2 regions of the Paenarthrobacter sp. RAF54_2 genome follow, and region 2 is predicted to be linked to the other one. Evidence: riboswitches for the same ligand, from Rfam matches in the RefSeq annotation. Region 2 holds a riboswitch; the other holds the start of a gene.
What was found. Region 2 has a riboswitch for glycine ahead of gcvP (aminomethyl-transferring glycine dehydrogenase). Riboswitches for the same ligand answer to the same signal wherever they lie in the genome.

Region 1 (4,560 bases), on a different contig from region 2:
CGGTGTAGAGCACGGGGAAGTGCTCGTTGAGTCGGGAAGCGATGTAGTTCGCAGCCAGCAGCGCGGACTTGGTGGCTTCAGTGAGCCCCTGGCCACCCATGAGCTTCACGTAAGCCCAGGAAATCGGGAGCACGCCGGCCGAACCGAAGCGGGACGCCGAGATCGGGACGTCGTTGCCTTCGGTCCACGATGCAGCGTCACCTGGCATGAACGGTGCCAGGTGTGCCTTTGCCGCAACCGGGCCGACACCGGGTCCGCCACCACCGTGAGGGATGCAGAACGTCTTGTGCAGGTTCAGGTGGGAGACGTCGCCGCCGAACTTGCCGGGCTGCGCGAGCCCAACGAGCGCGTTGAGGTTGGCGCCATCGATGTAGACCTGGCCGCCGGCTTCGTGGATAGCGTCGCAGACTTCCCGGACGTCGGCGTCGTACACACCGTGCGTGGACGGGTAGGTGATCATGATGGCCGAGAGGGCGTCCCTGTGGGCTTCGATCTTGGCCTTGAGGTCAACGTGATCGATGGTGCCATCGGGAGCGGTGGCCACCACCACAACCTTCATACCGGCCAGAACTGCGGAAGCAGCATTGGTGCCGTGCGCAGAAGCAGGAATCAGGCACACGTTGCGCTGTTCGTCGCCGCGTGACAGGTGGTAACCACGGATAGCCAGAAGCCCGGCGAGCTCACCCTGCGAACCGGCGTTCGGCTGGATGGAGACCTGATCGTAGCCGGTGATCTCAGTCAGCTGGGACTCAAGATCGGTGATCAGTTCACGCCAACCCTGGGTTTGGGAATCCGGAGCGAACGGGTGGATCGAAGCGAACTCCGGCCAGGAGATTGCCTCCATCTCAGCCGTGGCGTTCAGCTTCATGGTGCAGGAACCCAACGGAATCATGGTGCGATCCAATGCCAGGTCACGGTCCGAGAGCTTACGGATGTAGCGCAGGAGCTGGGTTTCGGAGCGGTGCGTGTTGAACACCGGGTGCTGCATGAAGTCGCTCGAGCGCTCCACGGAAGATTCCAGCGCAAAGCCCTCAGCGGATTCAAGCACCTTAGCGCCGAAGACATCCAGGACGGCGCGAACAATCTCTGATGTAGTGGTCTCGTCAACAGAAATGCCCACCAGATCAGCGTCAATGCCGCGCAGGTTGATGCCCTTGGCCTCGGCAGCAGCTACAACCTCGTCCGCCTTGCCYGGAACGCGGACTGTGATGGTGTCAAAGAAGGACGCGTGAACGACCTCGACGCCGGCGGCCTTCAGTGACGCTGCAAGGGTGCGGGCGTGACCGTGGGCGGTTTCGGCGATTGCCTTCAGGCCTTCGGGGCCGTGGTAGACGGCGTACATGGAGGCGACGATGGCCAGCAACGCCTGCGCGGTACAGATGTTGGACGTGGCCTTCTCGCGGCGGATGTGCTGCTCGCGGGTCTGCAGCGCCAAGCGGTAGGCGGGGACACCGGCGTCGTCCTTGGAAACGCCCACCAGACGGCCCGGCATGGAACGCTCGAGACCCTTCTGGACGGCCATGTACGCGGCGTGCGGGCCACCGAAGAACAGCGGAACGCCGAGGCGCTGGGCGGAACCGACGGCGATGTCCGCACCCTGCTCGCCCGGAGGCGTGATGAGCGTCAGCGAGAGAAGGTCTGCTGCGACCGTGACCAGTGCACCGCGTTCCTTGGCGTCAGCGATGACCGCGGAGTGATCAAACACGCGGCCGGAAACGCCGGGCTGCTGCAGGACGACGCCGTTGATGACGCCCTCCGGGAGGCCGAGCGAAAGGTCGGCGACCTCAACTTCGAAACCGAGCGCCTCAGCGCGACCCTTCACGATAGCGATGGTCTGCGGGAGGCAGTCGGCGTCGAGGACGGTCTTCCCGTCATGGGCTGCCTTGTTCTTGTTGGCGCGGCGCATCATGAGCACGGCCTCTGCCACAGCTGTTGCTTCGTCCAGCAGGGAGGCGTTGGCGATCGGCAGGCCCACGAGGTCCTGGACCATGGTCTGGAAGTTCAACAGAGCTTCCAGGCGGCCCTGCGAGATTTCCGGCTGGTACGGCGTGTAGGCGGTGTACCAGGCCGGGGATTCGAGGATGTTCCTGCGGATAACCGGCGGCGTGACGGTGTCGTAGTAGCCCTGGCCGATCATCTGGACGGCAGTTTTGTTCTTGGACGCAAGCTTGCGCAGCTCAGCCAGCACCTCGACTTCGCTGAGCGCATTTTCGAGCGTGAGGGCAACGTCCTGGCGGATGTCGTTGGGAACGGCCGTATCAACCAGCGAATCAACGGTGTCGTAGCCGACCGTCTTGAGCATGGTGTCAATGTCGGCCTGGCGGCGGGCGCCAATGTGCCGATCGACGAAGGTGGTGGAGGCTGAACTAACCGTCACGAAGGAACTCCATTACTTGGGCGGCGTTTGGGTACGCCACAGTGGCTGGGTTCCTCCCCGCTCTGTATTGGACCTGAGAGTTTCCGCGTGTTGCTTGCACAACCATCGCTTGCACCGTCGGTGAGCACAGCATCTTTTCCGCGCCAAAGGACGCGGCAAAAGGCCTGCTACTTTCCAGAGTTGCCTCGCCGCGGCGGTGCGTGGGCCTGAGAGATTCCTGGGGAGGGTTTGCTCCTACGGCGCCCGCATCACTTGCTTGCAGGACTCTCCCGCCGCAGATCAAAGGCATATTCAATTGTTTGCGTGCCCCAGTAAAGGCGCACCACAAGGCTCAATTGTCCTACGTTGGGAGCGTCGCCGCAAATGGATGACCCGCTACTTGCGGAGCCGGTCCAGGACTCCCAGCAGGATCTCGACGTCGGCCTCCCGCCCGGCCTTGCCGCCTTCCCGGCCACCCTCGAACATGGCGTTGAAATACAGGCCGTCGCCCATGTAACTGACGGCCTTGGCAACCTCCGGACCAACATCCTCGGCCAGGACGTCCAACCACTGCTGCTGGATTCCGGCAAACCTGTGGCGGGTCTCCTCATGGGCAACTTCGGCCAGTCTCGTGGCAGCAACGAATGCCCGATCCATGGGAGTTCCGGCCCACAGTGAGGTCCGAATGAAGTAGGCAGCGCTGCCATCTGGCGCCGTCTTCATTTTTTCGATGTCTGCCTGGGCCAACTCATCCAAGCGCTCCAACAGAGCGCTGATCAGCGATTCCTTGTTGGGGAAGTGGTAAAGCAGTCCGCCCTTGGAGACCCCTGCCCGCTTGGCGACTGCGTCAAGCGTGGCAGCCCGCTCCCCCACTTCGATAAGGAGGGCTTCGTAGGCATCAAGGACTGCATCCCTGGCAACTGGCTTGCGTGGCATGACTACATCATTCCCTACGGGGTTGGCGGTGCTGAATTTGAAACTGTACCGTCTAGACGGTACAGTAACCTTTATGTTCACGCCGTCCTCAACCCAAGCGCCCCGCTCCACTCGTACCTTGACGGGTCAGGCAGCACCGTGGCGCGATTGGACGGCCCTGGCACTCCTGATGTTCCCGGTGCTGCTGGTGGCCGTCGATAACACCGCGCTCACGTTCGCCCTGCCGGCAATTGCCCGCTCCTTGGATGTGGGTGGCGTGCAGCTCCTATGGGTCATTGACGCCTACCCTCTCGTGTTGGCGGCGCTGCTGGTTTCCATGGGCAACCTCGGCGACAGGATCGGACGACGGCGGCTGCTGCTGATCGGCAGCACGGGCTTCGCCGCGGTTTCGGCTGCTACAGCATTCGCGCCTTCCGCGGAATGGCTGATTGCCGGCCGCGCCGCACTTGGCGTATTCGGCGCGATGTTGATGCCTTCAACGCTGTCCCTGATCCGGAACATCTTTGTTGATCCGAACCGTCGGCGGCTCGCGATCGCCGTATGGGCTGCCGGATTCTCTGGTGGCGCAGCCCTTGGCCCGATCTTTGGCGGCTGGCTGGTGGAACACTTCTGGTGGGGTGCGGTCTTCCTGGTAGCGACCTTCCTCCTCCTGCCCCTCCTCGCCTTCGGCAGGGTCCTCATTCCCGAATCCAAGGACGCCAACCCTGGCAGGGTGGACGTGCCCAGCATCGCGCTGTCCGTGATCACCATGGCTCCGTTCGTGTACGGCATCAAGGAATTCGCTGTTCACGGATTCGGGGCGTCGGCAGCGGCCTTCATGGTCTTCGGCCTGGTGATGGGCATTGTGTTTGTGCGTCGCCAGCGGCGGATCCAGAGCCCCATGCTGGACGTCTCTTTGTTCAAGAACAAGGTGTTCAGCACAGCGATAGTGGCCAACGTCCTGTCCTTGTTTTCCATGACGGGCTTCATCTACTTCTTCGCCCAGCACCTACAACTTGTTGAGGGCCAGTCCCCCATGGAAGCGGGCATCGCAATGATTCCGGCGCTCCTGGCAACGGTCATCGCCGGCCTGGTAGTGGTCCCGCTGGTAAAGCGCGTCCGGCCAGGATTCGTGGTGGCCGGCGGACTCACCCTCAGCGCGGCCGGCTATTTGGTGGTGGCCGTGGGTGACCACGGCAGCGGACCTGTGTTCCTGTTGTCAGCTTTGACTGTCCTCGCCGCTGGCGTAGGCGCAGCGGAAACCATTTCCAACGACCTCATCCTCGGCT
Region 2 (4,560 bases):
TGAGCGGAGGGCAGGAGCACACAAGATTCCGGTCCCCGGCGGCGCCGTCAACGCGGCCGACCGGCGGGAAGTACTTGTCCTGCTTGAGGTGGTGGACCGGGAACGCTGCCTGCTCACGCGTGTAGCCGCGGTCCCAAGCAGAACTCACGACGGCGGCAGCCGTGTGCGGCGCGTTGCGCAGCGGCGACTTTTCAACAGTGAAATCGCCGGCGGCCACCTGCTCGATTTCGGCACGGATGGTGATCATGGCTTCAATGAAGCGGTCGATCTCAGCCAGGTCCTCGGACTCGGTCGGCTCCACCATCAAAGTGCCCGCAACGGGGAACGCAAGGGTGGGAGCGTGGAAACCGAAGTCGATGAGGCGCTTGGCAACATCCTCTGCCGTGACGCCTGTGCGGGCAGTCAGTTCGCGGAGGTCCAGGATGCATTCGTGGGCCACGAGCCCACCCTCGCCTGTGTAAAGGACTGGAAAGTGCTCATCCAAGCGGGAGGCGACGTAGTTGGCCGCGAGCAGCGCAGACTTGGTCGCTTCGGTGAGTCCCTGGCCACCCATCAGCTTCACGTAAGCCCAGGAAATCGGGAGCACGCCCGCGGAGCCGTAGCGCGATGCCGAGATGGCCACGCCACCTTCAGACGAAACATTGTTCGCATCACCAGGCATGAAAGGTGCCAGGTGGGCCTTGGCTGCAACCGGACCAACACCAGGTCCGCCACCGCCGTGCGGGATGCAGAACGTCTTGTGCAGGTTCAGGTGGGACACGTCGCCGCCGAACTTGCCCGGCTGGGCGAGCCCAACGAGCGCGTTGAGGTTTGCACCGTCAACATATACCTGTCCGCCAGCAGCGTGGATGGAGTCGCAAACCTCCCGAACGTCGGCGTCGTACACACCGTGGGTGGACGGGTACGTGATCATGATGCAGGACAGGACGTCCTTGTTGGCCTCGATCTTGGCCGCCAGGTCTGCGTGATCGATCGTGCCGTCAGCGGCCGTAGCCACCACAACAACCTTCATGCCGGCGAGCACAGCAGATGCTGCGTTGGTGCCGTGGGCAGAAGCAGGAATCAGGCACACGTTTCGCTGGTCATCACCGCGGGACAGGTGGTAGCCACGGATCGCCAGGAGCCCCGCGAGCTCACCCTGGGAACCGGCGTTCGGCTGGATGGAGACCTGATCGTAGCCGGTGATCTCGGTGAGGTCGGCTTCCAGTCCTTCAATAAGCTCGCGCCAGCCAGCAGTCTGGTGATCCGGAGCGAACGGGTGGATCGAGGCGAACTCGGGCCAGGAAATGGCTTCCATCTCGGCCGTGGCATTGAGCTTCATGGTGCAGGAACCCAGCGGGATCATGGTGCGGTCCAAGGCGAGGTCCCGGTCGGACAGCTTGCGGATATAGCGCAACAGCTGCGTCTCGGAACGGTGCGTGTTGAACACGGGGTGCTGGAGGAAATCACTGGTGCGGAGCACATCAGACGGCAGCTCAAACCCGGCAGCGTCCTTCACCGGGCCGGCACCAAAAGCGACGGCTACCGCGGAGAGGACCTCCGGCGTCGTGGTTTCATCGAGGGAAACGCCAACCGTGTCAGCATCGATGCGACGCAGGTTGATACTGCGGGCTTCGGCGGCGGCAATGACTTTATCGGCCTTGCCTGGCACGCGGACAGTGAGGGTGTCGAAGAAGACTTCGGAGACGAGTTCGCGGCCGGCCTTCTGTAGGGTCGCAGCCAAAACACGGGCGTGGCCGTGGACAGTTTCAGCAATCGCCTTCAGGCCTTCCGGACCGTGGTAAACCGCGTACATCGAGGCCACGATGGCGAGCAACGCCTGGGCCGTGCAGATGTTGGACGTGGCCTTCTCGCGGCGGATGTGCTGTTCGCGTGTCTGCAGCGCGAGTCGGTACGCGGGGACGCCGGCGTTGTCCTTGGAAACACCAACGATGCGCCCCGGAAGCGTCCGCTCCATACCTTCGCGGACAGCCATGTATGCAGCGTGGGGGCCGCCGAAGAACAGCGGAACACCGAAGCGCTGCGCAGTTCCGACGGCGATATCGGCACCTTGTTCGCCCGGGGGCGTAATGAGGGTGAGCGCCAAAAGGTCGGCAGCGACAGTGACCAGCGCACCCCGTTCCTTGGCCGCCGCGATGACGCCGGAGTGATTGAATACGCGGCCGGAAACACCCGGTTGCTGCAGGACGATGCCATTGATGTCGCCGTCGGGAAGGCCCGCCGAAAGGTCAGCGATCTCCACTTCGAAGCCCAGCGCTTCGGCCCGGCCCTTCACAATGGCGATGGTCTGCGGGAGGAGGTCGGAGTCCAGGACGGTCTTCCCGTCCTTGGCAGTTTTGGACTTGTTGGCGCGGCGCATCAGCAGCACAGCCTCAGCCACAGCGGTGGCTTCGTCCAGCAGCGAGGCGTTGGCTACGGGCAGCCCCGTCAGGTCCTGGACCATCGTCTGGAAGTTCAGCAGTGCTTCGAGGCGGCCCTGCGAAATCTCCGGCTGGTAGGGCGTGTACGCCGTGTACCAAGCGGGAGCCTCGAGGATGTTGCGGCGGATGACCGGGGGCGTGACGGTGTCGTAGTAGCCCTGGCCGATCATCTGAACGGCGGTCTTGTTCTTGGACGCGAGCTTCCGCAGCTCGGCAAGGACCTGCACCTCGGTGAGGGCGTCCTGCAGCTTCAGTGCAGTGTCCTGGCGGATGGAATCGGGGACCGCAACGTCTACCAAGCCGTCTACGGAGTCGTAGCCGATGGCCTTGAGCATGGTGTCAACGTCGGCCTGGCGCCTGGCGCCGATGTGCCGGTCCGCGAAAGCGGTGGGGGTTGATTGAACAGTCAAGAGGAACTCCATGATTCAGGCGCCCTATGTGCGCCACGATGATGTGGGTTCCTCCCCGCTCTGTATTGGACCTGAGAGATTCCGCAGGAATGGTTGCCTGCTTGCACCGTCGGTGAGCCCGGTTACCCGGACTGCTTTCCAGAGTTGCCTCGCCGTGGCGGTACGTGGGCCTGAGAGATTCCTGGGGAGGATTTGCTCCTACGGCGCCTGACTGGATGTACCGGCAGGACTCTCCCGCCACAGATCAAAAGCATTGCGTCACGTCAGTGACACGGTTCACACCATAGCGGGTTATCTGGAAAAAGCGCAAGCAAGGGATACCTACCGATGCATTGCCTCATGGATCTGGAGAGCGAACCACAGTTGGGCAACCGTGGAGGTTTCACCCATGTCCAGGCCCGTCAATTCGCCGATCTTCCGGATCCGGTAGATGATGGTTTGCCGGTGCGCGAACAGGGCAGCGGCGGTCTTTTGCCACGAACGCTGCGAGTCCAAATAGGTCCTCAGCGTGACGAGGAGATCGCCTTCCTGGCTCTGCTCGTAGTCGAAAATCGGCCCCAAGAGACGCCGGACCAACGCAGTTCCTTCCTCGAAACCTGTCAGCCCCAGCCATGATGGTCCTTGCGCGTAGCGAGCCAATCCGAGCTTGTTCGCCCGGGCCGATCCGAGCGCCCAGAGGGACTCCTGCAGCGCGCGCTGAATGCCCGCCACTGCCGCCGGAGCGCTGATTCCGATCGCTGCATCCGCCCCGGCACAATGCACCAGGATGTCGTCCGGCACATCAGCGGGGACCACGACGTGCAGCCGGCTATTCCGCTTCAACGAAGCCGACGCAACCCCGTGCCGCCACAGTTCGATGTGCACGTTGGCCAGCCTGTCGCCGTCGTTCGCTGTTTTGTCTCCGGCGGTCTCGGACATGGAAACGAGCAGGAAGTCCTGCGGCGGAACCCCAAAAGTTGCCAGCCGGCTCTCCATCTCGGCCGCGCCCAAGCGCCCGTCCATGGCCTGCAGCAGGAACTCGCCAGCCAATCGGTGGCGGCCTTCCAACGACAAAACGATGCGCGAGAGCTGCAGTCCCAGCACGGTTGCGGCGTGCAGGAGTACGACGGCGTCCGGGTGCGGTTCGCTGTTGGGCAGCACCACGAGGAGCGCGTTGGCATGCGTCGGGATGTCCATGGTCAGCACGTGCCGTCCCCGGATCCGGTGCCACTGGAACTTCTTACCCGCCAAGGTCACCTGACCGGAAAGCGGTGCCCATTCATCCGCGAGGAACCCCGGGAGCGCCTGCCCTTCCGGGTGCCAGGGATGGAGGCAGCGGCGATCTACCACGAACAGCTCCGCGTCCAGCTCGGTGGCGAGCCGTTGGACGAGGCTCTGCCAATGGTCCTCGGAGGCTCCGGCCGTGCGGAGAAGGTCGTAAACCCTGGCCGTCTGCCGCAAGCGCCGCGACTCTTCGAGCAGGGAAGATTCAGCAACCGAGCGGGCGATCGCGATGAACGGCAGCGGGTACGGGACGTTGATCAGTGGCAACGGCAGCCGATCGCAGGCCGTCAGGAACTCCTGCGTCAGCGGGGGCGCGTGCATCTTCTCGCCGATCGCCAAGGCGCTTGCCCCGCTGTCCATGAGTGCCTCTGCGAGCGCCACTTGTCCCTCGGCGTCTGCGGGAATCGACAGCCCATTGGTCATCATGAGCTCGCCGCCGGTGACCCATTCCCACAGCCTGGGCAGGT

Region 1: linked by a shared signal. The riboswitch ahead of gcvP (aminomethyl-transferring glycine dehydrogenase) and the one ahead of gcvP (aminomethyl-transferring glycine dehydrogenase) in region 2 are both predicted to bind glycine.

The regions. Positions count from the first base shown of each region.
Region 1 covers NZ_JBFRDV010000043.1:11,966-16,525, reverse strand. Annotated here, with positions in the region: gene gcvP (aminomethyl-transferring glycine dehydrogenase) at 1-2,377, opposite strand, end outside; glycine riboswitch at 2,430-2,561, opposite strand; glycine riboswitch at 2,562-2,659, opposite strand; gene AB4Y87_RS25205 (TetR/AcrR family transcriptional regulator) at 2,753-3,292, opposite strand; gene AB4Y87_RS25200 (MFS transporter) at 3,366-4,560, shown strand, end outside.
Region 2 covers NZ_JBFRDV010000012.1:4,555-9,114, forward strand. Annotated here, with positions in the region: gene gcvP (aminomethyl-transferring glycine dehydrogenase) at 1-2,830, opposite strand, end outside; glycine riboswitch at 2,979-3,077, opposite strand; gene AB4Y87_RS13290 (PucR family transcriptional regulator) at 3,152-4,560, opposite strand, start outside.